4 regions of the Paenibacillus sp. 2TAF8 genome follow, and region 4 is predicted to be linked to each of the others. Evidence: riboswitches for the same ligand, from Rfam matches in the RefSeq annotation. Region 4 holds a riboswitch; each other region holds the start of a gene.
The links. A riboswitch is a leader RNA that binds a small molecule or an ion and turns the genes downstream of it on or off. The one in region 4 is predicted to bind cyclic di-AMP.
Positions count from the first base shown of each region.

Region 1: linked by a shared signal. The riboswitch ahead of AB4Z30_RS22700 (C40 family peptidase) and the one ahead of AB4Z30_RS11890 (hypothetical protein) in region 4 are both predicted to bind cyclic di-AMP.
Region 2: linked by a shared signal. The riboswitch ahead of AB4Z30_RS26165 (ubiquitin-like domain-containing protein) and the one ahead of AB4Z30_RS11890 (hypothetical protein) in region 4 are both predicted to bind cyclic di-AMP.
Region 3: linked by a shared signal. The riboswitch ahead of AB4Z30_RS14385 (3D domain-containing protein) and the one ahead of AB4Z30_RS11890 (hypothetical protein) in region 4 are both predicted to bind cyclic di-AMP.

Region 1 is NZ_JBFRFN010000018.1:106,209-114,175, forward strand. It holds tRNA gene AB4Z30_RS22690 (tRNA-Leu) at 268-352, opposite strand; gene pelA (pectate lyase) at 558-1,511, opposite strand; cyclic di-AMP (ydaO/yuaA leader) riboswitch at 1,895-2,026, shown strand; gene AB4Z30_RS22700 (C40 family peptidase) at 2,032-2,496, shown strand; gene AB4Z30_RS22705 (carboxymuconolactone decarboxylase family protein) at 2,599-2,928, opposite strand; gene AB4Z30_RS22710 (hypothetical protein) at 3,106-3,324, opposite strand; gene AB4Z30_RS22715 (hypothetical protein) at 3,442-3,771, opposite strand; gene AB4Z30_RS22720 (xanthine phosphoribosyltransferase) at 3,870-4,451, opposite strand; gene AB4Z30_RS22725 (YkvI family membrane protein) at 4,656-5,711, shown strand; gene catA (type A chloramphenicol O-acetyltransferase) at 5,941-6,591, shown strand; gene AB4Z30_RS22735 (glycosyltransferase family 4 protein) at 6,660-7,784, opposite strand.
Region 2 is NZ_JBFRFN010000027.1:51,375-59,341, forward strand. It holds gene rnmV (ribonuclease M5) at 1-470, opposite strand, end outside; gene AB4Z30_RS26165 (ubiquitin-like domain-containing protein) at 625-1,809, opposite strand; cyclic di-AMP (ydaO/yuaA leader) riboswitch at 2,079-2,332, opposite strand; gene AB4Z30_RS26170 (TatD family hydrolase) at 2,574-3,341, opposite strand; gene AB4Z30_RS26175 (HD domain-containing protein) at 3,682-4,959, opposite strand; gene AB4Z30_RS26180 (AbrB/MazE/SpoVT family DNA-binding domain-containing protein) at 5,288-5,542, shown strand; gene rsmI (16S rRNA (cytidine(1402)-2'-O)-methyltransferase) at 5,781-6,665, opposite strand; gene AB4Z30_RS26190 (tRNA1(Val) (adenine(37)-N6)-methyltransferase) at 6,666-7,445, opposite strand; gene AB4Z30_RS26195 (initiation-control protein YabA) at 7,521-7,889, opposite strand; gene AB4Z30_RS26200 (PSP1 domain-containing protein) at 7,918-7,967, opposite strand, start outside.
Region 3 is NZ_JBFRFN010000008.1:180,367-188,333, reverse strand. It holds gene glgA (glycogen synthase GlgA) at 1-1,315, shown strand, start outside; gene AB4Z30_RS14400 (M20 family metallopeptidase) at 1,519-2,694, opposite strand; gene AB4Z30_RS14395 (ABC transporter substrate-binding protein/permease) at 2,919-4,358, shown strand; gene AB4Z30_RS14390 (amino acid ABC transporter ATP-binding protein) at 4,345-5,067, shown strand; cyclic di-AMP (ydaO/yuaA leader) riboswitch at 5,251-5,446, shown strand; gene AB4Z30_RS14385 (3D domain-containing protein) at 5,449-6,120, shown strand; gene AB4Z30_RS14380 (polysaccharide deacetylase family protein) at 6,247-7,065, opposite strand; gene AB4Z30_RS14375 (hypothetical protein) at 7,217-7,552, shown strand; gene AB4Z30_RS14370 (PspA/IM30 family protein) at 7,741-7,967, shown strand, end outside.
Region 4 is NZ_JBFRFN010000006.1:393,260-401,226, reverse strand. It holds gene AB4Z30_RS11930 (VOC family protein) at 1-280, opposite strand, end outside; gene AB4Z30_RS11925 (DUF6612 family protein) at 508-1,365, opposite strand; gene AB4Z30_RS11920 (thiol-disulfide oxidoreductase DCC family protein) at 1,497-1,919, opposite strand; gene AB4Z30_RS11915 (hypothetical protein) at 2,070-2,348, opposite strand; gene AB4Z30_RS11910 (zinc ribbon domain-containing protein) at 2,456-2,698, opposite strand; gene AB4Z30_RS11905 (organic hydroperoxide resistance protein) at 2,953-3,372, opposite strand; gene AB4Z30_RS11900 (Nramp family divalent metal transporter) at 3,838-5,133, shown strand; gene AB4Z30_RS11895 (HAD family hydrolase) at 5,265-5,963, opposite strand; gene AB4Z30_RS11890 (hypothetical protein) at 6,122-6,553, opposite strand; cyclic di-AMP (ydaO/yuaA leader) riboswitch at 6,668-6,843, opposite strand; gene AB4Z30_RS11885 (glutathione peroxidase) at 7,223-7,699, shown strand.

The DNA.
Region 1 (7,967 bases), on a different contig from region 4:
TCCGAATTTGAGATTGAACTTCCATTGACAGACATGGAGACTAACGTTGAAACAGATGTTACACCTGCTGTTGAACCTACCGTTGAACCCACTGCCGAACCTGTGAATCAATAAGAATTAAGCAATAAGCCCTCTTTTCAGAACCTTGCCCAATGTTGGCATGGAAGGAACTGAGGGCTTTTTTAATCAAGAAAAGAAATTATAAGTCTACTCAGAAAAATAAAAAAGGTTCCTTCAGAAATTAATCTGAGGAACCTTTTTATGCGATGCGGTCGAGAGGACTCGAACCTCCACGGGGGGTTAGCCCACACGGACCTGAACCGTGCGCGTCTGCCAATTCCGCCACGACCGCATATATTGTGTCTCTCCGATTATTATCGGCGACAAGAAATAATATACCATGCGCAGTTTAACATGTCAACACACATATCTATCCATCACAAATCAGTGCGAATCAGATATGTAACCGATTCGCACTGATCAGGCCTGCTATAGATTAAACTTATATTTCAGGCACCAGTGGACTTATTAGAATATCCAGTCAAAAAGAGAACTTTCTAAAGCTTGGAAGGCCAGTTGCCGTACCATGCATAACCGCCTCTTCTTTCCTTTTCAATATCGCTCAGCTTATATTTCACAACGCCATCACGTCCCACAAAGATCGGTTTGTCTGTACCGAGTTCATAGAAACGGGCCCAGATCGGTGATGCACTGGAATCAGCAATAATTCGGCTATCCCCATTCGCTCTCTCATACCGATATCCTGTAATTTTCACTTTGTTAAACCAGGCTTCGGCACCTTTGATGGATGCAGTGATTCTTGAATTAGCCGGTCTCGTTTTCAGAAACTTCACAATGTTTACGCTCTCACCTGCCGTTAATGAAGGCACTTCATAGATTCTGGCCCCGGCTGGTCTCAGTGAACTGGAATCATGTTGTTGTCCCCATGCCGTTAACTTCCCACCCGATACTACCTGGGTATTCAGGATGGCATCCACTCCTTTGGAAACGGCATTTTTACTGCGATTTGCGAGAGAACTGTCGATAAAGGAAAAGATCCCCTTACGTCCTGCGACTTCATCCAGCATGTACAATACATTAATCATCGCGTCATCATTATAGGTTATATGTTTATGATAGCCGGAGCTTTGATAGACTTGAGGCCAACCGCCATTGGAGTACTGCATGTTAAGCAAAAAGTTGATGCCTTTGATCGCTGCAGCCGAGTATCGCGGGTCATTTGTTTTTTTGAACTCACTTGCTAGTCTTCTGATTTCTGAGTATGTAGCTTTGTTATCGATCGTTGATTTGGCCCATTCACCTGACGTCTGACTGTAATCTTTTCTCCAGCCTCCATCCGGGCGCTGATTTTTTAAAATATCGGACAGACTYGCTGTTGTACCGGAAGCATCAGCTGCCGATACGGTTGGTACAGGAAGGACAGCCATTCCTGCTGCGGAGAATACCATGGAACATGCCAGTACAAATGTTACTAATTTTTTTGCTTTCACAAGACAACACACTCCCCAATTCACAAATTTGATTAATCAACCAAACAAATTCCAATGAAAACAATTTAAATACAAATTTTGTATTTATTAATTGTATGATATGCAATAAATAAACTTTTGTCAATATATGCAACAAAACGCAAAACTTCTCTTTATTTTAACATATAGGAATAACACTTTTAGCTCTTGACAAACTTGTTTAATATCCAGGTCTCTCTCTGATGAAACATTAATGACTTTTTTGTAATCTTTACCCCCTCTTTTAAACATTATTATGACGAAAAATGATAATTCCGCTAACATTGACGCTAAATGAAGTGCTTTAAACAGGTTTGACAATTACGCATTTATGCAATATAGTTTCAAATAGTTACAAAAACTTAATTATTCATTTGCCGAGTTTCAGGATTGAAAACGGGGGAACCATTTTGGGTGAATTATTCTTATACATAGGAAATATAGGGAACCTTCTACCGAACCCTTAGCTAACTCCGTAGGCATCGAAGGGAGAACATTGATTTTGAAAAAACTGATCATTTCCATTTTTGGAGCTGCTGTACTATTTACATCCGGGGCAACAAGCACAGAGGCAAGCACAATTAATACGGTGGTTAATAATATGACAGGCATCCCGTACAAATGGGGCGGCACAACTATGGCTGGCTTCGATTGTTCCGGGTTTATGAGATATCTTTTTAACAAATACAGCATTGAATTGCCGCGTACGTCGCAACAACAAGCGAAAGCAGGGACACCCGTCTCCAAAGCTACGATTCGCACAGGAGATCTGGTCTTCTTCAACACAACAGGTAAAGGCATCTCACACACAGGAGTATACATAGGCGGAGGTCAATTCGCACATGCTTCCAGTAGCAAAGGTGTCAGCATCACCAAGTTGTCCAATCCGTATTTTAATGACCGTTATGTAACCGCAAGACGAGTGACAGGACAATTTATGTATAACAAGATGTTGGGAAAACTCTAAGCAGACATCTAGTCAGTCCCACTCCACTTCGATATAAAATGTAACAATAAATAGGAGGCTCCGGTTTGTTCCGGAACCTCCTTTTCGATGTAGACATTAAAACTAATGCAGTGCCTTCTGAACACGCATGGCTCCCTGTGACAGGGCATGTCCGCCTCCTACTGCTCCAGCGACAGCCACGGTCTCCATAATTTCCTGATCAGTCGCACCTTTGGAGCGAGCTTCCTCTACATGGTAAAACGTGCACACTTCGTTATTAGCGAACAACCCAATACCCAATGCAATTAACTGCTTCGTTTTGGCATCAAGCACACCAGGCTGGAAGCATTCTCCCGTAAACTCATGATATGATTTCACCACGTCTGGGAGAACATCACTTAATGCACCAATCTGATCCTTATAAGCATGAACTTTATCATTCATCAATGTCATAGCTTTAAGCACACCCTCTCGGCTGTAAATACAGCGAATTTTTCCACTCTCACTGTATTTATCTTCTCTCGCGTGTGTCGCAAATATGCTAAGCCTAGGTGGTAAATCCAAACATTTTGTTTTGAAGAAATACGCTTTAGTAAAGAAAGCATGCCGTTAAGCAAGCACTCATGTCATTTATTCACTGAGGGCACTTTGACGCGGCTCACTGAACAGCTGATAACGGTATGACCGATCCAGCTTCACAACACGGCGATTCTGCCTGCGGATCAACACTTGTTCATCATCCCAAGCTACCACGATGCCCGTTACATCGTTAGACTCAAGCTCATCGCGAACCACTCTTACCTTTTCCCCTGACAATCGCAGGGCATCCAACTCTGTATCACTAATCATGTCCATACTCCTATATTCAAATTACTTACAAAAAGAGACCTAAATGAAAGATCATTTAGGTCTCACGTGACTGTATTGGACTGTCATGTCATTCGAAAAAAATGTCCCGACTGAGAGTTACCGCTGCGCGTGCTCTTTGCTGTCGTTCTTCTCGAACCAAAAATCAAGCACTTTGGCGGACATCACACGTTCTTCAAGGTACTCCACTTGGTGCGGTGTAAATTGTTCTTTCCAAGAGAAGGACAACTCTTCACACAAGCCTACAATCGTCAGTAATTCTGACCAGGCAACATAGCGTTTGTACCAGAAAAATTGAGGATGTTCAATCATATAGGGATAAAGGTCATCGAATTCCGTATGTTTACAATCCAGGGCACGTTCAAAATGAACTTTCGATTCCGCCAGCTTATCAATGAAAAATTGGTCTGTTGCCGGTTGGTTCCCCATGGTGTTGCCTCCTCTCCCTAACATAAACTCATTATAAAGGAAATCGGCGTCCATGCAAAGTCATAGTTCAAAAATTAGGCCCTATTTCCTTCAAAATGTCATATTTCATTATCGTCGAATTGCACGGTGCCATGATTCAGTGAACGAATACGGACAAGCGCCTCAACTGGAATCCCTTGCTCCCGGATCGTGCGGGCACCAGCCTGGAAGCACTTCTCGACCACCACACCAAATCCCACAAGCTCTGCACCGGAACGCTCGATAATTTTGATGACACCGCGGGCAGCGTCTCCGTTCGCAATAATATCATCAATGAACAAAATGCGGTCATTCTCATGAATGAATTCGCGAGATACCATAATATCCGTTACGATCCCTTTCGTAAAGGATGGTACACGCTCGCAGTAGGCATCAGGATCGGCCAGAAGCGTTTTTTTGCGGCGGGCAAATACCAGAGGTACCCCCAGTTCATGTGCTGCGGCAAAAGCAACCGGAATCCCTGAAGATTCAACCGTAATCACCCGCGTCACTCCACTCTCGCGAAAGCGTGCAGCAAATTCTCGTCCCATCTCCATCGTTAATGCAGGATCAATCTGATGGTTCAATAGACCATCCAACTTCAATACCTGATCGGAAATGACGACACCTTCTTGTAAAATTCGTTGTTTTAATACGTCCATGATTTGACCTCCCAAGCCTATCCTATGAGGTTTAAAGTATCATATATCCAGCTACAAGTTCAAGCGAAATCAACCACAAGGCCATAGAACCCGAAAATTCAGACTCGTTGGCCGATCCTGCAGTCATGACTTTCATTGGTCAAGCATAACTTGTACTATGGTACCCGCATGTCCAACAATCCCGGGACCTGAAAGGGGAAACACATGAAACAGGTATTCCGGGTGCTACAGATTGCATTCACATACATTGGAACCGTGGTAGGGGCCGGCTTCGCCACTGGACAGGAAATATTGCAATTTTTTACCCAGTATGGCAAGTGGGCCACAATCACCATCGCTTTGTCCACCATGCTTTTTGTCTGGCTCGGAACCAAAATGATGCTTATCGCTCATGATACCCGCTCGCGTTCCTATGAGGATCTCAACAAACATCTGTTTGGCCATAAAGCTGGAAAATGGATCACATGGATCACTCTTATTGTTCTGATCGGAGTAAACAGCGTCATGCTCGCGGGAGCAGGCTCTGTTTTTATGGAACATCTGGGTTTACATTACCAAACAGGTTTGATCATTACTTTGATTGGTACATACCTTCTTCTGGGACGCGGAATGCAAGCTATTCTGCAAATGAACAGTATTGTTGTGCCCATGATGCTCCTGTTGTCCCTGCTTATGATTTTCAGTACGCTCCATCATCCAGGTGTATTTCGTTTTGTCACACTAACAACAGATAGCAATCCTTTTCAGGTATGGATCTCCCCGTTGCTTTACACCGCATTTAATCTTGCGCTCGCTCAAGCGGTACTTGTCCCTGTAGGCAATCAAATTCGTCATCGCAATACATTAAAATGGGGCGGAATTCTAGGCGGGATTGGCGTAGGTTTTATGCTGATGGCAGCCCATTTTGCAATGTCGGCCCAGATGCCAGGCATCATACAGTTTGAAATACCGATGGGAAGTATCGCTTTTCAACTAGGATGGATTGTACAGTCTGTATATGTCACACTCATTTTCATGGAAATATTCACAACGTTTGTGGCCGACATCTATGGCATGACTTTGCAGCTTCGACAACATGTCGATGTTCATCCCCGGTTAATTACACTGATTATCATGATGTTGTGTTACTCGTTCAGCCAATTTGGCTTCAGCTCCCTTCTTTCCGTTCTTTATCCCATTTTCGGATGTATGGCACTCTTTTGGGCGGGTAAACTCTTAATCGATCGCTGGGGCACATTTCGGGGTCGGAATAACATATAATAGACTCCTCATAACTAGGGGTAACGCATATTAGACATGCTTGAAATGGGCTGCCCTTTGTCTTTCAATTACGTTTCGTTTTAGGGCGTGTCTTGAAACCTGTTGAGTGGGGTTGTTGTGTTACAATATCAAATGAATATTAATGAAGGACTGGTTCTTATGAAAAAAGCAGACAAGTTAGCCTCCTAAATCCATTTTGTTTTATACAAAAATTTAGGAGGCACATCTAATGAATTTTAATAAAATCAATTTTAACAATTGGAACAGAACAGAGATTTTCCATCACTATATGAATCAAAATACGTCTTTTAGTCTAACGAGCGAAATCGATGTCAGCATCTTATATCAGCTCATTAAGCAAAAAGATTACAGATTCTATCCTGCTTTTATCTTCTTAGTCACGAGTGCGGTCCATTCTCACCGGGCTTTCAGAACGGGTTACAATCATGACGGAGATTTAGGTTATTGGGATAAGTTGGAACCACTCTATACCATTTTTGATCAAGGGACTGAATCTTTCTCTGCCATTTGGACCAGTGTCAACAATGATTTCAATGCGTTTCATCATGCTTATATTTCGGATGTCGAAAAGTATACAAGTTTAGGCAAGTTGTTTCCCAAAGTACCTATACCTGAAAATATATTTTCTCTTTCTATGATCCCATGGACATCTTTTACTGGATTTAATTTAAATATAAATAACAATAGTCACTACCTTCTGCCCATTATTACAGCAGGGGGATTCATCCATAAAGATAACTCCATTTATTTGCCATTAACTCTACAAGTTCATCACTCTGTTTGTGATGGTTATCATGCAGCATTGTTTATGAACTCTGTGCAAAAATTAGCAAGTAATCCGGAGGATTGGCTGTTGTAAAATGCATTAAATACACAAAAGCCGCTGTATCACTACAGCGGCTTGTTCATACGTTCGCTTTCCCAGTTTTATGCCTGGAATTGCAAGTACATTTTTTTCAAATCATTCACCGATCTTCCCAGCGAGTACATGGTTTTGGCTTTTTCACAAGCGGAACGGGCCAGTTCGTAGCGATATGCCGGGTCCAGCATGACCTTTTCCAAAGCATCAGCCAAGGCAGATGGATCTTCAGGCGGCACAAGCAGTCCGTTCACTCCATCCTCAATCTGTTCAGGTATTCCCCCCACATCTGTACCTACAAGAGCCAGGCAGCTTAACGCCGCTTCAGCGAATACTGAACCAAAGGCTTCTGCACGCGAGGGCAGTACAAACACATCAAAGAACGGCATAAACTCTTCAGGATGCAGTGTATATCCATAAAAAATCGTCTCATTATAGATTCCCAGGCGCTGCGCCAGCTCTTCAAGATCAGGACGAATCGGCCCATCTCCAATAATGTGGAGCACGTAATCATGTCCTCTGTCCTTCAGTTCCGCACAGGCTTTAAACAAAATATCCAGTCCTTTGGCCGGAACAAGACGGCAGACCGTTACCAATTGCGGTACCGCATTATCATGAGGGATCGGCTTAAAGCGTTTCTCATCAAAACCATTCGGTATAATTCCAATGCGGCTTGGATGTTTCACATACGGGCTTAGATATTGACGAAATGATTCAGATACCGTTAACAGACGTTCTGCACGATGCTCAAGTTCTCCATAGATGGCCTGTAGGAATTGATGCTCCAACCCATTCGGCTCAATACGACCATTCAGGATAAGCTCTCTTTCGTAACTGGAGTGAATCGTCTGAATGAGAGGAATCTCGGGAAACACAGATTTCATGGCAAGCCCTGCAATAGGATGATGAGCATGAATCAGATCATAGGACTTCTGAATACGAAGCCTGGTCCACCATAGATAGTCACGATACGTTTGAATATACTTTTGCACTACAGGACTATCCTGATAGATGGTCCAGTCGAATGTTTCAAATTGCACTTCCTCTCGCCCTTTGTTACGAATCCGCTTAGGCAATGAGAACAGATCCATTTCCCACCTTGGACTTGCAAACCTCTCCTGCATGTAAGGAATCATAGAGGATACACCTCCGGGCTGCTCCGGAGGAAAGAATAGAGCCTGTAGTAATTTCAACGTCATTATCCCCCTTTCCACTTCATTTCTCTTTTTCCATATTCATTTATGATATATTAGAACATATGTTCAGTAAACCGGCTCTTAAGCCTTCAACTCCGTTTTCCGCACGAAAAATGTATTTTCATGCATTTTATTGCATATCATTAATGTTTATTATGACATAGAAAAGCATGAACATCC
Region 2 (7,967 bases), on a different contig from region 4:
TTGTGGAACTGTTTGCCGTTACAATACCCGATACCGAGTAAATTGCCCATCTCCATACGACGTGCGGCTGCCTGCGGATGTATGATCAATCCCGCTTCGATCAGATCCTCCCAATCAATTAGACTAGGTGCACCCTCATAGGATGTATGTACGCGAGCGAGTGCATGACGAATGGCTTCCGGTGAAGCATTCTCTACCCCGATATCCCCTTTACGCGTTGCGTCTGCCTCTGGAATGAAAGCATGCTTGCAGCCAGGCACCTTATTGGCGATAATTTTGCGAATACGCTCCCCTGCATGATCCGGGTCCGTCAGAATGATGACACCACGTCTCTCCTGAGCAAGTGCGATTCTTTTCAGAATACGCTGATTAATGGCAGAACCTCCGGTTTCAATCGTATCCGCTTCAACCGCTCGGCGAATTGCTACCGTGTCGTCACGACCCTCCACAACAATCACTTCTTTTATCATGTTCCGTTTCTTCCTTTCTAACGCAAAAAGAAGAGGAATATCCTCTTCTCTGCCAAACGGCGGAGGAGACTGAATTCAGACCCCTCCGCCGCATATTCCGCATGAATCATTCATGCACTATTTTATAGCATTCCCATTTCAAAGTAAAACGATTTTAGTTCGCTTCAGGCTTTACTGGACCAATCACATAGACCGTTTTGCCTTTTTTACGTCCGAAATTCAGGGCGTGCTTCACACTGTCGTAATAAACGTCGATTTTATTCCCTTTAATAGCACCACCTGTATCTTCCGCACGACGGAAGCCGAGGCCTTCGATGTATACCCACCAGCCGATTGGAATGACCTTGGGATCAACCGCAATGGTGCGCCCTTCCGTTACACGAGTACCGGAAGCTGTTTTTGTACCAATACCCGGCTCTTCAGAAGAGTAGGCAGTCATCGATACATTTTTCAAAACTTTAGAATACTTAAAAGAATTCCCGGAGACCGTAATCACCTTGCTGCCCGAGGCAGATGTTTTCTTCGAGTTCGTCGTTACTGCTGTTTTGGTGGTTGAAGTTTTGGCCGATACCAATTGAACTTCAGATTCCTTCACAACCGGCTTCGCCTTCGTACCTACAGCGATCACCTTATCTACACGATTGGCTGCGACCGTTTTACCCACCATCTTTTTGGAAACCAGTTCCCCGTCTTGAAATACCTTTTCGATATGCTGCACAATTGTGCCTTCCTTGCCTTTCACTACAACACGGTTATCCCCTTGGAACAAACTCGGGTCTGCCGTTTTCACAACCTTATAAGCAATCGGTTGTTTCACATCCACTGTATGCTTTGTTACACGCACTACACGAATCTTCATATCCGCTTTAATTGCGGTTCCGAGCGCTGGATACACTTTATCATGATTTGCAACTTCAATACCTGATTGCTGAATTACACCCTGTACCGATGAATCGGTTGTATAAAGAGTCTTGGTGTCTCCGTCTGCCGTGATTTTAACTGGAACGGCCCGCTCAATAACGATTCGGTCTCCGTCGGTAATTGCCCCGTTCATGGGCATGGATACCTTGTCGTGAGGGCTGACTGTGATTGATTGCTCCTCTAACATTTCCTGAAGCATTCCTGTACGAGTCTCTACCATCTGAGCTTTGCCGTCAATAACCAGTGATACCTGCTTCCCGGCCTGACCGTAAACGACTAACAAGATCATGATTGCAAGCGCAATTGAGAATATCGCGATCAATGCCATTTGACGCAAGTTCTCATGCTTCCACCGCAACGCGAAAGACTTACTGGATGATCGTGACTCATGGGTCTCTTCTGGTTGGAATATGCCCACTTCTCCGTCCTCCTTCATAGCCTCGCCGTCTAAAGTAATGCATGATGTCTTTGACGCGACTATACCAAATTTTCTACAGAACACAGATCAGAGATAATGACCGGTTCTGCACCATGAACCCCTCTTCGCAACATGATGTCATCCTCCTGAATACCTACCGTATGATGACAATATTTCTTTTATTCAAAACAAAAAAAGCCAAAGAAAGAGTGTAAGAGACCCTTTCGTGGCTTCCGAATAATTTTGAATATCGGAAATTCATGCACGAGGTTGCCTCTCTTTTTCCGCTTGCGAGGTTAGCTGTCGGGTTCGGGCGAAAGAGAGCCGCCCTATCTTAGGCCACCCGCTCATGGCGGATGCCCTTGAATTCACCCCGAGACCCAAAGAAGAAATCAAATACGGCTTCGCAGAACATTCCGCTGCTTTTGGGTCAGCGAACGATGCGCACCGGCTTAAATCACCGATGTTTAAGCCCTATTGGTTCCCCCGCTCTCCGATAACGGAGACTCAGCGAGATTGATTCATGAAAGTAATGTTGTTTAATCGGAAAGTGTCCCTTTGTTCATCCCCCGAACATCTGTCCAATTTTCCGCACAACAATTCACTGAAAAGATGATATCCTGTTTTGATGCATGTTGTAAAGCGTGGATCAAGTACGTTTTTCTAAATATTTGGTTAAAATATTGTAATATTCTTCAATTATTCGAGGCTAAGGGCAAATTACCTCTCTATAACTCCCTTTTTCACCTGATTTACTCGTTTTCTTACCGAATCCCAAAACGTTCCATGGCATTTTTGGTGGTTATTGCAGCAATTTCCTCCACCGAAATGCCTTTAATTTCCGCAGCTGCTTCGGCAACCAGACGTACATGCGCTGTCTCATTCCGTTTTCCACGATAAGGGTGGGGTGTCAGATACGGGGAGTCTGTTTCCAGGAAAAATCGATCCATCGGCACTTTGGCTAGCACCTCTTTAGGCTGTTTTGCATTCTTAAATGTGACGGGTCCGCCAAAGGACAAATGGAATCCTAAATCCAGACACATTTTCGCTGTTTCCCAGCTGCCTGAGAAGGAATGCATCACACCGCCGACCTCCCCAGCCTTCTCTTCACGCAAAATACGCACAATATCCTCATGAGCATCCCGATTATGGATAACAATGGGCATATTTAATTCACGTGCCAGAGCAATTTGTTGTCGTAATACGCGGTGCTGTACCTCCTTCGGCGAAGTGTCCCAATGATAGTCTAGACCAATTTCACCGATAGCTACCACTTTTTCATGTTTGCACAATGATGCAATCCATTCCAGGTCCCCCTCTTGCATCGTGATTGCATCCACCGGGTGCCACCCTACAGCTGCATGGATAAATTCATACGTTTCAGCCAATTTCAACGTTGTCGGAATGGTTTCCCGATTAAAGCCAATGTTGATCATACGAGTAACGCCTGCATCAATGGCCCGCTGGATCATGTCCTCTCGGTCTTCGTCGAATTGTGGTGCATCGAGATGTGTATGTGTGTCGAATAACATTCTCTTTATTTCTCCCTTCATGTCGAAAGTTAAATTTAGATTATTTCCTGTACTTGAATTCGAAAATTATTTTTTCCATCATAAATTGATTGGGACAAGCAATCATTTCAGTTGTTTTCATTTTCAATGCTCAAGCTACTATATATAGAAGAAAAATAAAAAGTCAAATCAACATCTTGCAAGAACAGGTGTGCGAAACTGTATATTTACTCACACAGATTACAAAATTATGTCGATCTACACATCCTCCCCATTAAAGCAGATTAATGTATCATGTAAAATAGCTCTCTTAGAAAGTCTTTTAGTATCAAAATGTTTCACCCGGCTGCATTACTCATGATTACAGAAAATAGGGGCGTATATAGGACGGTAATTCATGTAGGATAGCATCCACCTTATTTTGCGGATAGTACAGATGATGTTTGCCCAGATGAAGTCCGCTGATAGAACGCACAATATCAGAAACTTCTGATAACTCATGTAGCTTGTCCTGCCGATCCAGCAAAAGAATTTGTTTATCCATGGATTGATCTGGACGAAACACATCATACGGATTATCCGTTGGAAAATCAATTTCAAGATCGTACTCGGGATTCAGTCCTGCTTTTACAAACGCTTCCCGAATTTCTTCGATCATATCCAGATCCATCTGTTCGAGTTCCACATACTTATACAACCTGCGATTCATAAAACGTTCGCATAACTCACTCAGAACAGAATCGTCCTCCTTACGCCACTGCATAAAAGCTGTTTGAATTAATGATTCATCAAGCTGCAGATATTCATCAACTGAAATTTCTCCAAGAAACAGTTTTGGCAGTGGCTCCACCATGAAATGGAATGGAAAGCCTTGCTTCACAAGTTCTTTTGCCCGTTTGAAGATTTGCCGTAATATAATCTCGGAGCTGCGTGTCACAGGATGGAAGTAAATTTGCCAATACATCTGGTAGCGCGACATTAGATAATCTTCTACAGCATGCATGCCAGACTCTTTGACTACAATTCGTCCATGAAACGGACGCAACATACGAAGAATGCGATCCAGGTCAATTGTGCCATAATTTACTCCTGTAAAGTAGGCATCTCTGAGCAAGTAATCCATTCGGTCCGCATCAAGTGGACTGGTCACCAGATTTACGACAATCGGTTTATCATACGTCTTCTGGATAACTGAAGCCACTTTCTCGTCAAAATCAGGAGCATATCGTCTTAGAATCGCCCCTACTTCGGTGTCACCCTTGATAATGCGGCATGTCCAATCTTCATGATTCATATCAAAAGCCTCTTCAATAGAATGAGAGAACGGTCCATGTCCAAGATCATGAAGTAAGGCTGCGCACAATGTCACCAGCTTTTCTTCCTTCGGCCAGTCGGAATAGTGACTTCGTTCAAACTGAGAGATAATTTTGCGAGTAATCTCGTATACGCCTAGGGAATGAGAGAAGCGACTGTGCTCTGCCCCGTGAAAAGTAAGATAAGATGTCCCTAGTTGACGAATACGACGTAGCCTCTGAAATTCAGGTGTATTGATCAGTTGCCATATAATCGGTTCTTGCACATGAATGTAATTATGTACCGGATCTTTAAATACTTTTTCTTCTGTCAGACGATGTTCCATTTCGATTCACTCCTTTTATAATGTTCTCTTGCCTTAAAGAATAACGCTTCCAGCTTCATTTCCCAACAAAGATTCGACACACTATGACGAATTTTGTCGAATAAAGCACTTTTGTCGGTTTCCAAATCGACAAAGCTTACATGGATGTTCATATACGAAAAATTGCTCTTAATCCCTTACCACCAGTAAACTTAAGAAAAACACCCTATATTTTAAGCTAATTTTAAGGTTGACTGTTTTGGGAATCGTTGGTATGATGAGTATCATAAAACATAAAATTATGTCGAATAATGACAATGATAGTTAGCTGAGAGGAGCACTGATTATAATGATGAAATCAACAGGTATTGTAAGAAAAGTGGATGAACTGGGACGGGTAGTTATTCCAATCGAATTGCGTCGTACACTTGGTATTGGCGAAAAAGATGCTTTGGAAATCTACGTTGATGGTGAGCGCATCATGCTCAAAAAATACGAGCCAGCTTGTATCTTCTGTGGTAACGCTGAGAACGTAACTTACTTCAAAGGTAAAATCGTTTGTAACGAATGTATTTCCGAAATCCCTGCACCTGTAGCAAAATAAGAAAAACAGGTATAATGGAATTATCCAAATCGTTAATTCTAACCTTTTTATATTTCTCCATGACCTTCCCGGTGTGAACCCACCGATGGAAGGTTTTCTTTTTTCACCTTTAAGAGCAGACACATATCTTTCACATTTAGGTGTACTGCTCTTTTTACATTTTAAGGTTATATTAAGCTTGGATTTAATCTCTCTTTAAGGTATTTAAAACCAAATTTGGTATTTTGAATAGTGCTAACTATTCAATCAATGCATTATAGACGTCTCGTTTCGCCAAGCCCCGATCTGTTGCTGTTTTTTTCATCGCATCTTTACGGCTGTTTCCTTCATTTTCGTAATGTGCCACATGTTCCTCCAGCGATAGAACCTGCCACCAAGCCTCCCGTTCAGCCTTACGCTCTTCTTCTCTGATTCCTTCAACCAATAGGCAGTATTCACCCAAAGGCGGGTGCTCCTCGAGCCATTCCATGCATTCCTTCAGACTACCTCTGACAAATTCCTCATGCCGCTTGGTCAACTCACGAGCCAGTACAATTGAACGTTCGCCCAGAATTTCCTCCAGATACATTAACGTTTTGCGAATCCGGTGAGGGGACTCATAAAATAGCAATGTACCATTGGACTCATCGAAAGATTCCAGTACCTTACGCATATCCTTTTTCTCCCGCGGCAAAAAACCACCAAAGGTAAAACGCTCCGTGGGTAATCCGGATACGATCAGAGCTGATAATGCTGCATTCGGTCCAGGGATCGGAACCACTGCAATACCTGCTTCAATTGCAAGCTTCACCAGATCAGAACCCGGGTCCGAAATAGCCGGCAATCCGGCATCACTGACCAGTGCCAAATTTTTTCCTTCTATTATATAGCGTATCAATTCAGGGCCACTTGCACCCTTATTATGTTCATGATAGCTAAACAGCATGGAAGGTGTAATCTCAAAATGAGTAAGTAGCTTTCGGGTCTGACGTGTATCTTCAGCAGCGATAATATCACAGCCCTGCAATGTCTTGATCGCCCGGAAGGTCATATCCTCCAAGTTTCCGATCGGTGTACCAACCAAATATAACTTTCCTGCATGTTCGGACTGCTCACTGAAGCTTTTCTGAATTTGTAAAGACATCTAGTTTCCTCCTTCCTTCGTACGTTCAGCATGCTGCTGGCCATAGTATATCTCCATAATTTCATCACAATAACTTCCCTGTTCATTGTAAACAATAAGTGGCGGCAACATGCGTACCTCTGGCTTGCCATCCTTCATCGCTTCAATCAGCACCATGTTTGCTTCCAGATGAGCACGCGGGTGTACCATACGAATTCGCTTTGGCTCCAGCTTATATTCACGCATCAACGATATGATCTCGCCGAGACGCTGCGGCCTGTGAACCATGGATACTTTTCCCCCATTGCGCACGAGACGATTACATGCTTGAATAACTTCCTCCAGTGTACATCCGATCTCATGACGTGCCATAGCCTGATGGGTATTCATTTTGAGGTCACTTCCATTCAGCGGCATGTACGGGGGATTCACCGTAATGGCATCATACACCGCATGTCCTGTTTCTTTAACCAATTCTCGCAAATCTCCCTCACGAATATGGATGGACTCACCCAATTCATTCAGCTGCACACTCCGGCGTGCCATATCGGCCAATCTTGGCTGGATCTCAATGCCTTCCAGGCTTGCCTGTGTACGTGTTGTCAGTAAAATAGGCACGACCCCATTTCCCGTGCACAAATCCAGAACACGTCCTCGTTTCGGTACAGAAGCAAATCGGGCCAGCAATACAGCATCCATAGAAAAACTGAATACTTCATCACTTTGAATAATTTGCAGATTATGAGAAAGCAGATCATCGACCCGCTCCGATTCTTTTAAAATTACTTCTTGGTCTGTCATAGGGTACTCTCATCCTCCGGTACGTTAAACGTTTATAACCTTGAAAAAAAACCGTAGGGAATCCCTACGGTCACTTCATTTATTCAAAAAAGACAGGCAGAACAGACAATCGCCTTCCGTCCGCAAATGTCCATAATAGACGTTGCAGATATGGAATCCTTCATGATACAGCCGAGCCAAGTTATCGTAACCTTCGCCCACCACATCTTCACCTACAGCTGGACCAGCCGGTCTTGCGGCAGGAGCAAGAGCAGATGAGATCGGCAGATCTGCTGGCGCCTCACGCTTAAGCAGTTTGCGTAACTGCTCATTTTCGATGGTAAGCCGCTGATTATCTTCCAGCAACTCTTTGACAATCATTTTTAATTCTGCTAAATCACCGTGCAACTGACCCATTTGGGTTTCCATTTCATGAATGTGCGTAAACAGATTTTTCTTTTCCAAGTTTCCACCCCGAAGCAACCTTTATGGTTTACTTGATAACGACGTCATCCAGCGGAAGTTCTTTGACTTTACTGATGT
Region 3 (7,967 bases), on a different contig from region 4:
TTTGCCAAAATATAAAGGGATTTCCGAAGAACACAAAGAGGCGATGAAGCCTGTCCTTGTTACGGATGTGCCTTTGGGATGGCGTAGAGCATATTGTGGAATTGAAATGCTGGAATTTGACGGGATACCCGTTTATTTTGTAGACAATGAGTATTACTTTGGACGGGACGGAGTCTACGGGTACATGGATGATGGAGAGCGATTTGCTTTTTTCAACCGTGCTGTACTTGAGGTGCTTCCGCAGATTGATTTCAAGCCGGACGTCCTGCACACACATGATTGGCATGCGGGTATGATACCCTTACTTCTTAAAGCTCACTATGCGCATGATGCCTTCTATAGTGGGATCCGAACGGTGTTCACCATACATAACTTGTTGTATCAAGGTGTATTCCCACACGAGTTATTCAGCGAAATTCTGGAACTTGATGATCGGTATTTCACGATGGAAGGCGCCGAATATTATGGGAATGTCAATTTCTTAAAAGCAGGAATTGTGTATTCTGATCATGTGACAACGGTGAGCCCAACCTATGCCAGAGAAGTGCAGACTTCGTATTATGGGTATGGACTTGATGGACTATTGAGTTCGCTCGGTGATCGCTTCAGCGGCATAGTGAACGGCATAGATACCAAAAGTTATAACCCGGCAACAGACAACAAAATTGCAGTCAAATACAGATCAAGCTTGTCCAAAAAAATTGAGAATAAAATCGAATTGCAAAAAGAACTGGGACTTCCGGTTCGTCCAGACGCACCTTTGATGGTCATGGTAACCAGGCTTGTTGATTCCAAAGGACTGGATCTGGTATGCCGTGTTCTGGATGAACTGCTCTACTATGATGACATTCAATTCGCCGTGCTGGGGACTGGAGATTCAGCTTATGAACATTGGTTCAGAGAGGCGGCTAATCGTTATCCACTAAAAATGTCAGCACAGATCACATTCAATGACGGGTTATCTCGCCGTTTTTACGCAGGCAGCGACATCTTCCTGATGCCATCCAAATTTGAGCCGTGTGGAATCAGTCAGTTGCTGGCATTGCGTTATGGAAGTGTACCACTGGTAAGGGAAACAGGGGGACTAAACGATACGGTTCAAGCTTACAATGAGTTCACAGGAGAAGGTAACGGCTTCTCATTTACTAGTTTTAATGCACATGACATGATGAATACCATTCGGCGTGCAGAAGAGTTCTATCGTAAGTCGGATGAGTGGAAGAAAATAGTTAAAAATGCAATGAGTGGGGAATATAGCTGGGATGTATCGGCGGAGGAATATATGGATATTTATCGTCGAATTCATGTGATCTAAGAATAAGCTTTTATTTATGCATGGAGAGCCGCAGTTTAAAAGCTGCGGCTTTTGTTATTACGTTGATATTACAAAAAAATGGGAAGTTTGGATTCCGGACTTGAATGACATCATTCAATGCGGTCCAAATATATCCCTGAATCACATGCGATCCTTCTTACTTAAAGATGGTTCGGTGTATCTGTGATCGAAAAAAAGCAGTTTTAGCGACTGAATTGCTCAAATTCCTTACGGATGGCTTGTAGTAGTTCAGGCTTGCTCAAAACATCATAAGCTGTAGCAGCGAGCGCTTTGGCTCCCAAAATCATGCCGTCCAGAGCACGTTCTTGCAACGCCAAATCACGGAATTCAATGGAGTGCAACGTATGAACTTCATCAACAACACGGATATAAGGATGAATTGCTGGGCATCTCAGAGAGACATTACCGATATCCATCGAGCCATGGTCGTTTCCACTGACGATTTCTTCCTGCGGAATGCCAAGTTCCATTAAATTCTGACTGAACGCGTCAGAGAAGGTCTCATTTGTAACCATCTCATCATAGGATGTTTCGTAGTTGGATGTCACGAGTTTACATCCGGTCTGAAGTGCAGCACCTTGTGCAATCTGAATGACCCGCTCGGTCAGCACATTCAGTTCTTTACGTGTGGCTGCACGTACATAAAACTGAGCAGAAGCATAGTCCGGAATAATGTTGGCAGCCTGTCCGCCGCTGTTAATGATTCCATGAATACGAACATTGCTCTTTACTTGCTGCCGGAAGGCATTAATTCCAGTGAACGTTTGAATGACGGCATCGAGTGCATTAATTCCTTCATGCGGACTGGCTGCCGCATGTGAGGATTTGCCATGAAACTCAAATTGCACAGCATCAATAGCGAGGGAACTGCCTGATTTTTCGTAGGCATAGAACGGATGCGCCATAAGTGCAACATCGCTATCATCAAATAACCCCGCTTCCGCCATCGGAACTTTAGCCCCGCGTGTTTCCTCAGCAGGTGTACCAAACACCTTGATCGTTCCGCCGACTTCGTCCACAATGGCTTTCAGGCCAACGCCTGCCCCGAGGCTCATCATACAGATTAAGTGGTGTCCGCAAGCATGACCAATTTCCGGCAAAGCATCATATTCACATAACAATGCAATCGTCGGGCCCGGCTTGCTTGAAGTGTAAGTTCCGATGAAAGCTGTATCTAATCCAAGAATCGGAGCTTCCACAACAAATCCATGATAGGAAAGTTCTTCCTTTAAACGGGCGGAGGCCAAGTATTCTTCATTGCCAAGTTCAGGATGGGCTCCAATATATGATGAAATGTCTTTGAAACGGGAAGCATATTGATCAATAACGGTAAAGATCTGATTTTTATTGGTTGTCATAGCTTAACTCCTTAGGCAAATTGAAAATAATTTAATGATTATAACATGTTTGCAGTATTTTTTCAGAAACAAGTCAAGATTCAATCTTGAAAATGCATTGCATAATCATGCATTGTACTTTATAATGACTCAGTCATCAACATGACTGACGAATCAGTATGTAATCGTAATTATAGCATTGTAAGGGGAGAACAAGGTTGAAATTAATAAGTCGTTATACCGTAATGCTGTTAACGTTCCTTCTTTTTCTTACGGCGGCTGCACCTGCGGCGCTGGCGAGTGGAACGACTGACAACAGCTCAGGCGGTAAAAAACTGGTGCTAGGGACAAGTGCCGATTTTGCACCGTATGAATTCCACAAAGTCATCAATGGCAAAGACGAAATCGTTGGATTTGATATTGCAATTGCCAAAGAAATTGCAGCGGATCTCGGAGCCGAGCTCGTTATTGAGGATATGGGTTTTGACGGACTACTACCCGCGCTTCAGAGTGGCCGTGTAGACTTGGTCGTCTCGGGCATGACACCGACGGATGAGCGTAAGCAAAGCATTGATTTCTCAGATACGTATTATAGATCCAAACAAGTGATTATGGTTCGCAATGTCGACAAGGACAAATATCCAGACATGAAAGCACTGGAAAATGTCAAAATCGGTGTGCAGAAGGGATCCATCCAAGAAACGATTGGACAAAAGATTCCAGGAGCAAAGCTAACTTCACTGGATAAAATCTCCGACATCGTGCTTCAACTGCAAACAAAACGTGTTGACGCAGCCATTGTCGAAGATACTGTAGCTGCTGGGTATCTGGATGACATTATCGGTCTTGCTGCAGCTGTTCCAGATGAAGAGCAGGCTGAGGCAGCTGTCGGGATTCGTAAGGGCAATACAGAGCTGTTAGCCTCTGTGAACAAAACCTTGGATCGCTTGAAAAGTGAAGATAAAATCAACCAAATGGTTACGGAAGCAAGTCTCCTGATGGCTGATAAAGTCAACAAGTCTCAAAATATTTTTCAACTGTTCTGGCAGTACAAAGGTTTATATGCGACAGGTATCGGTTACACACTCCTGCTGTCGGCTTTGGGTGTATTATTCGGAGTTATTATCGGGCTGATCATCTGCCTGTTCCGTCTTCATAATATGGCAATTCTCCGCTGGATTGGTACTACCTATGTTGAGGTGATCCGGGGTACGCCAATGCTGGTACAACTCATGATTATCTATTACGGGGTGTCCTTAACCTTTGGTATTAACTTCTCGGCACTTCAGGCAGGGATTATGACGCTTTCCATTAACAGTGGTGCGTATCTCGCCGAGATTTTCCGCGCCGGTATTCAAGGCGTTGATCGTGGTCAACTGGAAGCAGCTCGTTCACTTGGGATGGGCYGAGGCGCAGCGATGCGTTACATTATTCTGCCACAGGCCTTCAAGGCTGTTTTGCCAGCTATCGGTAACGAGTTCGTAACGATCATCAAAGAATCATCGATTATCTCGGTTATCGGTATGGTGGATATTATGTATCAGGCAAGTGTCGTTAAAAATCTCACATTCCAGGGTCTTAACCCGTTCATTATTGCAGCAGCGATATACTTTGTCATGACATTTATTTTGTCCAAGCTGCTCGGACGATTGGAAAGGAAGTTGGGTGCAAGTGATAGACGTTAGACAATTACACAAATCATATGGTAAAAATGATGTTCTGAAAGGCATTGACGTGACGATTGGCAAGGGTGAGGTCGTTGTAGTTATTGGTCCTTCGGGTTCGGGGAAAAGTACTTTTTTGCGCTGTCTTAACCTGCTGGAGCAGCCAACATCGGGACAGATCAATTTTGAAGGCGTGTCGATTACCGATCCCAAGCATAATATTAATGCTACGCGTGAGAAGATGGGCATGGTGTTCCAGCATTTTAACCTTTTCCCACATAAAACTGTTCAGCAAAACATTACGATTGCTCCAATCAAGGTGAAAAAGCAATCCACGGATGAAGCAAACAAAATAGCCGAGGATCTTCTAAAGACAGTTGGTTTGGCGGACAAAAAAGATGTATATCCCAATCAACTGTCAGGCGGACAAAAGCAACGGATTGCGATTGCAAGAGCACTCGCCATGCAGCCGCATGTTATGCTGTTTGACGAGCCAACATCAGCTCTTGACCCAGAGATGGTCGGAGAAGTGTTGGAAGTCATGAAACGGCTTGCCGAAGGCGGAATGACGATGGTTATTGTAACGCATGAGATGGGTTTCGCGCGTGAAGTGGGCGACCGGATTCTGTTTATGGATGGCGGGGTTATCGTCGAAGAAGGCACCCCTGATGAGGTGTTCGGAGCTCCGAAACATTCGCGTACACGAGACTTTCTTGCAAAGGTACTTTAATTCATCCAATCTTATATATAGAATCAAATGGATAACAGCGTTATCGGATCAAATAATCCGGTAACGCTATTTTGTTTTAGTATGATAGGTGATGTGGGAAAGTAACGTTTCTGTTACCTGATTATCATATCAAAACGCCAAATGGAAACATTTACTACAGCTTAAGGTTACAAAATTGTGATATATTCAAGTCTGCCGAAACTTCCGAAGCGGAAGTGCGGGGGACGTAACGATGCAGATAGGTTTATTTATTCGATAAACATACTGCTTGGGGTGAATTAGGAATACATATTGCTTCAACATGTCAAGTAAGCCTATAGGGTGGGCTCCTCCATCCGAATCCGACAACTAACTTCGCAGGCATCATGAGGGAGGAAGACCATGTATAACAAGAAACGTTTAGCCAAAACTGCCATCGCACTACTGACATCGATTTTATTCATTCAAGCCGTTCCAGCTCACGCGGATTCCGTTCATGTGGCCAAAGAAGGGGACACCTTCTTCACCTTATCCAAGCAATATGGCATTGATATGAACACATTAATCAAAACGAATAAAGACATTTCACCTTATAACATCTATGGTGGTCTGAAAATTACCATTCCGGGTAACGAAAATAAAGCCGTAGCAGCACCGGTTCAAGCGAAGTCGCAGGAAACGACGGTTACAACTGCAAGCCTTGACGTGAATCCGGATAATAAAGTGGTACAAGCTTGGGGTAAGACACTTGACTACAGCAAAACGCTGAATGTTAAAGCAACAGCATATTCCGCGGATGCTTCCGAAAATGGTGGATGGGGCCCTGTTGATTATTTTGGTAACCCGCTCGAATTGGGCACGATCGCAGTGGATCCAAAGGTAATTCCATTTGGAACAAAGGTATTGGTGACTGGCCATACACATCCAGGGTTGCCTAAACAGGCTTTCATAGCAACTGCTTTGGATGCAGGCAGCGCGATTAAGGGGAATCGCATCGACATCTTCATTCCTGGAAGCAAACAGTTTGTAAGTTCGTTTGGTTTTCAGGATATTGAATTGTACATTTTAAAATAAGGCTTAAACCCTCCCCTTAATGGATTTGGGTCATAAGTTGAGTGGAGTATTAACTTAAACAGGGTGTTCTTGCGTCATCATGGTAGGCATGATTCATGATGACGCAGAGGACACCCTGTTTTTCACTCAGTGTTTCTCTTTTGGCAGTTTAAGCATCTCGTCCAAGGTAACTAGTTCATACCCTCGGTTTCGCAATTCCTCAATAACCTCAGGCAACGCATCTACAGTACCTTTCAGGTTCGAACCTGTACCGCCGCCAGCATGTTGTAATACGATGGAACCGGGTTTCACTGCGCTGAGAATATTATGTTTTACCTTTTCCTTGGATAGTCCTTTCCAATCGAGAGAATCCACATTCCAATTCACGATGCTGTAATGCTGTTTTGCGGCCCACCGCAACTGCTCTTCGTTAATGTCCCCATACGGAGGGCGAATCATTTTGGGCGTATATCCTGTCAGACGGTGAATAATATCGCCGGTATGTAATATTTGTTTGCGAAAGGCAGTCATCGATAACTTGCTGAATTCAGGATGATTGTAGCTGTGATTGCCGACGATATGTCCTTCTTTCACCATACGTTTCACCAAGTCCGGGTGTTTCTCCGCACGACTGCCGACAACAAAAAAGGTAGCGCGAACCTTATATTTTTTTAATACATCAAGTACCTGCGGCGTAAATCTTGGATCAGGCACATCATCAAAAGTTAGCGCAACTTGCTTGGTTGAAGGGCCATTGGTTTTGAACGTATCCGCGTATTTCTGCCGAAGCTCGCCCAGAGTCAACTGTTCTTCTCTAACATCTGAGCCAGAAGCCGGTGTATCACTCGGGTTTGAAGAAGGTTCCTCCGATGAAGTAGCAGGCAGAGGAGAACCGGCTAAAGGAGCTGTATAAACCCCAGAACATATAATAGTAACAAGTGCGAGCATAACGAGGCGTATTCGCATGTTATCGGCCTCCTTTTTCCAAAATTGCGTTCTCTATGGTATGCCCGTTGCATGTTTCTTTTATGCGTGTGTGAGAAGTTTCATTGCATCATCAGGTCATGAAAGCCATAATTCCACCATATATAACATATAGAGAAGGATAGGTGGAGAGATGATGAGTACATATGATTTGAAATCCATTCGTTTAGAGGTTTTTAATGCAGGACAGGACAAGGTGTTTTTGGTTACGGGAGGTAAAGCTCATATTGGGGCTGTGGCTACATTCTATGTTGACCATGAGCGGGTTAGTGGAACGACGGTACATATCCCGGGGCATAAGGAACAAGAGCTATGTGAGCGGCTCGCCCGCAAAGCGGCTCTTCAATTGAAAGTGACGGTAACTGTTATTATGGGAATCCATTTTGACAGTATTACACGCATGCAGATCGATGAAATCGTGCAGACTGCAGAGAGACTTATGGATGAACAACTGAATAAAAAAGAGTGAATTAGAATCTTCTGCGTAACAAGCCAAAAGTTAAATGTCTGGATAAGTGAAATCTGAAGTGGTAATCCTCCTTATATTAGAGGTTGTCATCAAGTTTTAATTTTTTTTCGCAAAATTGAAACGAGTTGCAGGTTGCTGCGTATGTATCTTTATATACAATGCACTATCCACTGGGAGGAATAAACCAAATGTCCATTTTTAAAAGATTACGTGACCTTACAATGTCCAACATTAACGCGATTATCGACAAAGCTGAAGATCCAATCAAGATGACGGATCAATATATCCGTGACATGCAAGAAGATCTGGAAGATGCAGAGAAAGCAGTAGCTTCGCAAATCGCGATCGAGAAGAAGTTCAAGCAATTGTTCGAGGAACAGGAAGCACTTGTGAAGAAACGCGAAGAGCAGGCTCA
Region 4 (7,967 bases):
TGCCTTGCTCTTCCAGCCAGGCAATCGTCTCCGAATAACTGACCACCCATAGCGCAAAATGCCCATCGGTTGTATCGATTCCTGCTTCCCGCAACGTATGCCCCTCTGGATGCTGCAACAGATGAAGCTGCTGACTGCCGATCGCGTACCACGTACCCGTAGAACGAAACGGCGGGCGTTCGATTTCTTGCATACCTAATAAGCCGGAATAGAACTTTTTGGCTATCTCCAGATCTCGAACAGCCAGACTTACGTGATGAATATGTGCATATCTAATCATCTCGGTATCCCCTCCCAAGTACAACAATGATGCATCAATTTTACTCAGATACAATGGACATTTGTGTGCATTATTAGCTAATGTCCCTATTTATAAATAAATCATATATAGATATATTATACCATTTCGAAGAACAGACAAAATCAATAAAAAAACACCCTTGATCCTCATCCGGCTTACCCTAAGGGTATTCCGAAGACAGAATCAAAGGTGTTTCAGGCTTTTACTTATTTTGCGCTGTCCAGAGCCTCTTGTGGAATTTTGATTTCTGCAACTTTGTCATGGTTGGAGAACGAAGTGTCCATTTTCATGTCCATCGTCATTTTCTGATTGTTTTGCTCCATTTCCATCACCATCTCTACATCGATCTTCTCCATAAGAGATGTCTCTTTGTTAATCAGATATTTCATTTTCATGCTCTTAATGTTCATTTGATCAAGCATAGCCTGCATTTGAGCATCTGAACCGTTTTGTTCCATAACGGATTTAGCCAATTCCTTCACATTGTCACCCGATACATCTGCGTTCAGGACATAGTTGTCGCCCTCTTCGGTGATCTTAACGTCTTCTTTTACTTTTTTGAATTGGTCCAGCTCTTTTTCCGGATTCATGCTAGCTTTCAATTGTTCGATGAGCGCCTTCGTTTGATCTTCTGGAATAGCTACCCACTGGTCACCCACTTGGGAGTAAATTTTGTCTGAAGTAATATACTGTTTTACGTTTTGCTTCTGTCCAGACATATCCATTTCCATCTCTTGATAGATCATCATTGGATCTTTGATGATATCCATTTTCAAAGACGTTTTTACCTGCTGATCCTGAGATTGCTCACCAGCATCCAGTTTGATCTTTTGATCAATGTTAGCTTCTGTAGTGAAGCTTTTGAGCGCTTTTGTTGCTTCACCAGTTTTGGCAAGCAATTCATCCAATGTTGGAACAGCCGCATTCTGCCCCGCTGTATTGTTGCTTTCATTCGTTGTTTCATTTCCTGCTGGCGACGTTGCAGATTTATCTGTGTCATTTCCACATGCTGCCAAGCTCACTGCCAATAACGCCCCAATAATCATTGTCGTCCACTTCTTCAAGTTGTTATCCTCCCAATAATGTAAAAAATAATGTAACCCATAGTAATTACCCAGAGATTACCGATATTAATCACCTTACATGAAACTTCTTTCTTATGGAAGCTTATCCTGAAAAACTGATACTTTTATACTTATAAAAATCGATCTTTAGTCTCAGGTGTAGGCAACATACATGCTTCTTCTTTCCCGAACCAACGATACCGATTGCGCGCAACCCAGTTGTATACTGCATTACGAATGAATTTGGGCACAATAATAAACACATAAAGTAACGGATAAGGAAACTTGAGACCTTTGGCCAACCTTAACGCTGCTGTAGAGCGTGTATAGTATTTTCCATTTTCAATCAATACAAACGTATCCATGCTGTCGGTTCTCAAACCACCCTTCTCCAGCAATCCTTTCGCCACATCCGACTGGAGTGAAGCAAAGTGATATTTCCCTTCCGGGTCTCGCTTGATAATCCATTTGGTTATTCCTTGGCAAAAGTTACATACCCCGTCTACAAGAACAATCGGGTGTCCCTGGTGCTTATCCTCTTGGTCTACTGTCATATCATCATGGCCTCCTGTATGGTGCTGTTAGATTACTTACCCATTTTGAGCCAACTTTCCTCTCCTAAACTTGAATTGGATCCACCAAACTCTATGGCAAAATAGAAAAAAAGCGCAGGCTCAATGCCTACGCTCATATCTGTCGGCTAATTACTCAGCCAGTGCTTTTTCCATCCACTCGTCATTAATCATTTGCTGATGCAGGTCAACTGACCATTGATCCATACATTTGCAGATGAAGTCTTTGCGACATACAGGACAAGGTGTCTTCTGCAGACGGCTGATCGCAGTCATTTTCCAATCCGGAGATTTGGAGTAGAATACACGACACTGTGTACCATCTACCAGTTTCATCGTAAATTCGTACAATCCGTCTTTTTCGTTTTTGCTGGCTACTTGCAGTTGTGCAATGCTTGGTCTATAAGACATGGATATCACCTGTGAATTCAAATTTGGTTCATGCTAATGACACTGACACTTTCAGTACTAAATCATATTAAAGAAATTTCAGGTCGATGTCAACTCAGGTATGTCGATCAACCGAACAGAATATCCAGAATCGTACCGACTTGTCCTTGCTTCTTGCCTTTTAGCACATCCGGGTTAAAGACCTCCACATACCCGCAGGCCGTACAGCCCACAAACAAATAATGATTATGCTGAATATCAAACACCTTGCTGAGCCCTGCTCCTGACATGGAAACCTCCTTAATACTGCATTCGGTCCCCCGGCATTTGGTACATACAAATTTTCTCTCAATCATCTCTTCAATACTCATGGCCGTTCCCCCTTATGGAATATGTGGCATGAAGTGACTGTACTGTTATGTAAAAGAGTACGCGCTAAGACGAGGAAAATCCTCCCCTATAGTTAGATCAGGTTAATTTTGTGTCTAATCGTTCGGTTGGAAAACAAAACCCTGCTGAGCTACCAGCAGGGTTTGTGTGCTTGAACATAAGGTATTTACTAAATACCCCGCTTCTTTACTTCAAGCAGTGACTTGCAAAAAAACAGGTCAGGTTTTCGTATTTACTAAACTACATTCAAAACAACATCAATGTTACCACGTGTTGCTTTGGAATAAGGACAGAAGTCATGCGCCTTGCGAGCAAGATCCTCAGCTTGGCTGTGATCTACTCCCGGCATGCTCACATCCAGACGCACCGCCAGTTTGAATCCATCATCTGTAGCATCTTTGCCGATCGATACGTTGCTGGTTACAACGACGTTTTCCAATTTCACGCCTGCTTTACGAGCAACGTTAGCCAGAGCACTCTCGTAACACGCACCATATCCAGCTGCAAATAGTTGCTCAGGATTTGTGCCTTCTCCACCAGCGCCGCCCAATTCTTTCGGCATTTTCAGATCATGTTGCAGTACGCCGTCCGAAGAAGCCACCGAACCTGTACGTCCACCTTTTACCGTTGCTGTTGCTGTATATAAAGCTTCCATCAGAATCTCTCCTTCGCTACTAAAGTTTTATGTGCCTACAATTCATTTTAAACTTCTGGCTCGATTTGAAACGCAAGATTGTCCGCTTTATCAGCTTTTACATTTGACTGCATTTCATGCACAACCTGTAAAAGTCGTATCTTTTTACGAAATGGGTACGATATACAGAGGCACTTTAAAAATAAAAACCTTCGTCCATTTCTTTTCTTGTCCGAATACATAAAAGTTGCACTAGACAAAAATTATTGAGGGTGTACAATGTAAATGCGAACATAAAATTTTAGATATATGGAATGTCGTTTCATCACATTCATTTGTCGCAGTATTTGTGCCAGAGCACACCCTAAAACGAATTTCATTTCGGCTACAAGTCGACCACATCTTAATGTAAAGTCAGGTGATCCATGTATGAGTCAAAAGAATCCGTTCAACTCCACATCCGGCAAGTATTCCTCTGCAGCAGCAATGGCTCCTTCGCTGGGAGAAGCACACAGTTCCATGAAAGTACCCAAAAATGCAGCCTGGTGGAAAAAGTTCCTTGCCTTTGTCGGTCCAGGTTATCTTGTCGCTGTCGGTTATATGGACCCCGGCAACTGGGCTACTGGAATCGCAGGCGGCTCGAAATTTGGATACACCCTATTATCTGTCATTCTTATATCAAATATGATGGCCGTGGTGTTGCAAGCCCTCGCAGGCAAACTGGGCATTGTCACCGGACGAGATTTAGCACAAGCATGTCGTGAGCGTTTCAGTGCCCCCGTCGTTGTGATGTTATGGATCTTGTGTGAGCTTGCGATTGCCGCTACCGATCTGGCTGAGGTCATCGGCTCAGCAATTGCCCTTAAGTTACTGTTTAATATCCCCGTGTTATATGGGGTAATCATCACCGCAGTGGATGTGTTACTCATTCTTGTACTGCAAAATAAAGGCTTCCGTGCGCTGGAGATACTCGTTATCGTGCTAATGGCAACCATTGCTCTCTGTTTTGGCATCGACCTGTTTTTGGCGAAACCTGATATGGGCGGTGTTCTTCACGGATTCGTTCCTAGCACCGAAATTTTGCAGAACCCGGCCATGCTCTACATCGCCATTGGCATCATCGGAGCTACCGTTATGCCGCACAATCTGTATCTGCATTCATCCATCGTACAGACACGCCAGATTGAGCAAACGACTCAGGGCAAAAGAGAAGCTATTCGCTACACCACGATGGATTCAACCATTGCTTTGACGCTAGCTCTGTTCATTAACGCGGCCATCTTGATCGTATCTGCAGCTGTATTCCACAGCGCTGGCATGACACAGGTAGCAGAGATATCCGATGCCTATCATTTGCTAACTCCGTTGCTTGGCACAACCATTGCAAGTGTCCTGTTCGGTGTAGCTTTGCTCGCATCCGGTCAGAATTCTACCCTTACAGGCACGCTCGCAGGACAGATCGTTATGGAAGGATTCCTGAATATCCGTATCCCGGCTTGGCTGCGCAGACTGGTCACGCGTCTGATCGCCATCATCCCCGCTGTCATCGTCACTGCTATTGCCGGTGAGCGCGGCACAGAAGAGTTGCTGATCTTGAGTCAGGTCATCCTATCCCTGCAACTGCCATTTGCCGTCATACCGCTTGTGATGTTCACAAGTGACAAAAAACGTATGGGGGCTTTTGTCAATAAACTGTGGCTCAAAATCGTATCTTGGTCTATTGCCGTTATTATCGTAGTGCTGAATGTGTATTTGATTGTCCAGACCATTATTCAGTTCTAACTTAGAATGCCATTGAAAAGGCTGATGTGCCACGGTATCCTCATACCGGGCGCATCAGCCTTTTCATGCCTTTATTTTTAACCAGCTCCAGCCATTTATACCTTTAACTCGGGCCGGATCTAACCTCATGCTCATACAGATCCGCTCGTATCCCCATCAGCAATAAGTAATGGAAGCAATTCATCCAGAGACTCCACTGTCCAGTCTGCACGCTCGCCATCCGAAAGCTCTGGCTGGAACCTTCCGTACCCTTGCAAAATACGAATGGTGCGTAAGCCTAAACGACGTGCTGGCATAATATCATTATCGATTCGATCACCAATCATAACCGCTTCTTCGGGCGCGCATCCAGCCTGCTTCAGAGCAACCGCATACAACTCCGGATCAGGCTTGGACACCCCTTCTTCTGCCGAACAGGCGAGAACATGGACATATTTACGAAGTCCGTAGCTCTCCAGCCTTGCTTCAGTCCCGGGGCTCTGATTGGCAATAATACCAATACGATAGTGCTGCGAAAGCTGTTCAAGCACCTTGGTTGCAGAAGGAAAAGGTTGCTCCAATTCTTTATGGAATTTGAGCTTGTTCTGAATCTGAATGCGGTGATCTTCATCATGAATATATGTACGTATGGCTACTTTCATAGGCCACTGCTCATAATTACGGTAACAGGTAGCAAACAGTTCTCGTACCGCCTCGATCTTTACTGGATAGCCGTAATCATTAGCCTCACGAACGAACTGCCCAATAATATCATCTACTGGCTCCCATTCATCCACCAGCGTATCCCCCACATCAAAAAACAGCCACTTCAATCCGGCAATATCCGGCACGCTGATTCCTCCTCGTAAGCTACAGGTCGCCCCTCGCTTCTATACTACCGTACTGTTTCCATAAAAAAAAGAAGACCCACGACAAGCATGAGTCTCCTCAAATTCCGTTAGTCTATACCTGCAATTATAACAGGCGTCTTACCTTGGATCAATCTCAATCACAAGCTGCTCACTTCAGCTTGCGGTTTATTGCAACTATTGAGAAGAAAGCCGACTTCTCCATTCAACGAATATACAATTTTATCTGCTCCCATACCCCGATAAATCCCTTTAGGATGGCTCTGCTCGGTGATCACACACAAAGACTTCGATGTCCACGAGCGGCAAATCTGCAGGTAACGGCAGGTCAAATTCAGACTGTTTTCAAAAATAAATACATTTCCTACACTTCCCTGCGGCAAAAACCATTTCTCAGCCGCTGCCGTATTCATACGAATGACGTGTTCTACGCCAATCCGGCGAAGCTTGCGTTCCTCACCAGCACTGTTCGTCAGAACGGCAAAAGGCATTTTTTTGTACATCAGCAATTTAACAAATTTACGTCCGGCTTCGTTCGGTGCCGTTACCAAAATCATCTCTGTATCCATCATTCGTTCCTCCCTTGGCGTGAAAAGACAACAAAAAAGAAGCGTGGGGACCAAGGCCTCCGAAACGCTTCTTAAATAATCCATGGCATAAGCGCCATGAACCAGCGTGCGGTTTGTTGCCTCTCCCTTTAACGCTTACGAGGTTAGCTGACGGATTCGGACGCGAGAGTCGCCCTATTTCCAGCTGTCACCGGAAAATTCACCCCATAGATGACTGCTGCTGTAATACAGCACATCCTGTTGGTTCCCCCGTTTTCCATTCATTACGAATGGAAACTCAGCGATTAAAACATCGTTCGTACATCTTGAGTAAAAGATCGATCGATATTATCGTTTGTTTCGTTTTTCATGTACAATTTAATTAAAATTCAAATTACGATATGAATCATACACCCGTGCCATGATCATGTAAAGTGCACACAGATCACCGAATCGTCAGATTTCCGGCAATAATCATTAATAATAACGCTTACAATGAGGTTATACGCCATCCATCTCATCCAAGCTATCTAATTCTCAGCCGCACGAAAATTAATTCGTGTATTCCTCACCTATGCGGAACTCCGACTTAGCGAATGAACATAACAACGATAAACCAAAATAAGTTTTGCATTATTTAATTGCTTAAAATATAATAAATATATCAAGAATAATAGGATGGAGGCAATCCCCATGTCAGTCTATGATTTCAAAGTAAACACTCTCCGTGGACAAGAGATTGAAATGTCCCAATATCGCGGCAAAGTGTTGTTGATTGTGAATACCGCAAGTCAATGTGGTCTTACCCCTCAATTCAAAGGCTTGCAGGAACTGCAGGATAAATTCCAAGATGCTCCATTCGAAGTGCTTGGATTCCCAAGCAACCAGTTCGCGCAGGAGAAAGGCTCTTCCGATGATATTGCGGAGTTCTGCCAGATGAATTATGGCGTAAGCTTCCCTATGTTTGAGAAAATTGACGTCAATGGTTCCAGTGCTCATCCACTCTTCCAGCATATTTCTAAAGAAGCGCCAGGCTTGCTCGGCTCCAAAGCGATTAAATGGAATTTCACCAAATTCCTTGTCGATCAAGATGGTAAAGTTGTGAAGCGGTATGCCCCGCAGACCACTCCAGACAAAATTGAAGAAGATATTCAGAAACTGCTCAAATAAATCTATTTTTACAATTAATAAACAAACCATCCGGAAGCAATGAGGTCAGGATTTACTCCAATCTGCAGGATGGTTTTTTATATTTTTGATATACCATTCGGATAGCATCCATTCCACTCTTAATGTAGTCTAGATCTGTTTGCAAGGCTGCTATTGTTCATCTATATTGCCTATTTGTTCTTTTGTGCCCCATCAAGCCGTACGCCATGCCACTTAGGGTATGATGGCGAATATCAATAAAGACCATACTGATTTCTTCTCTCTCAGT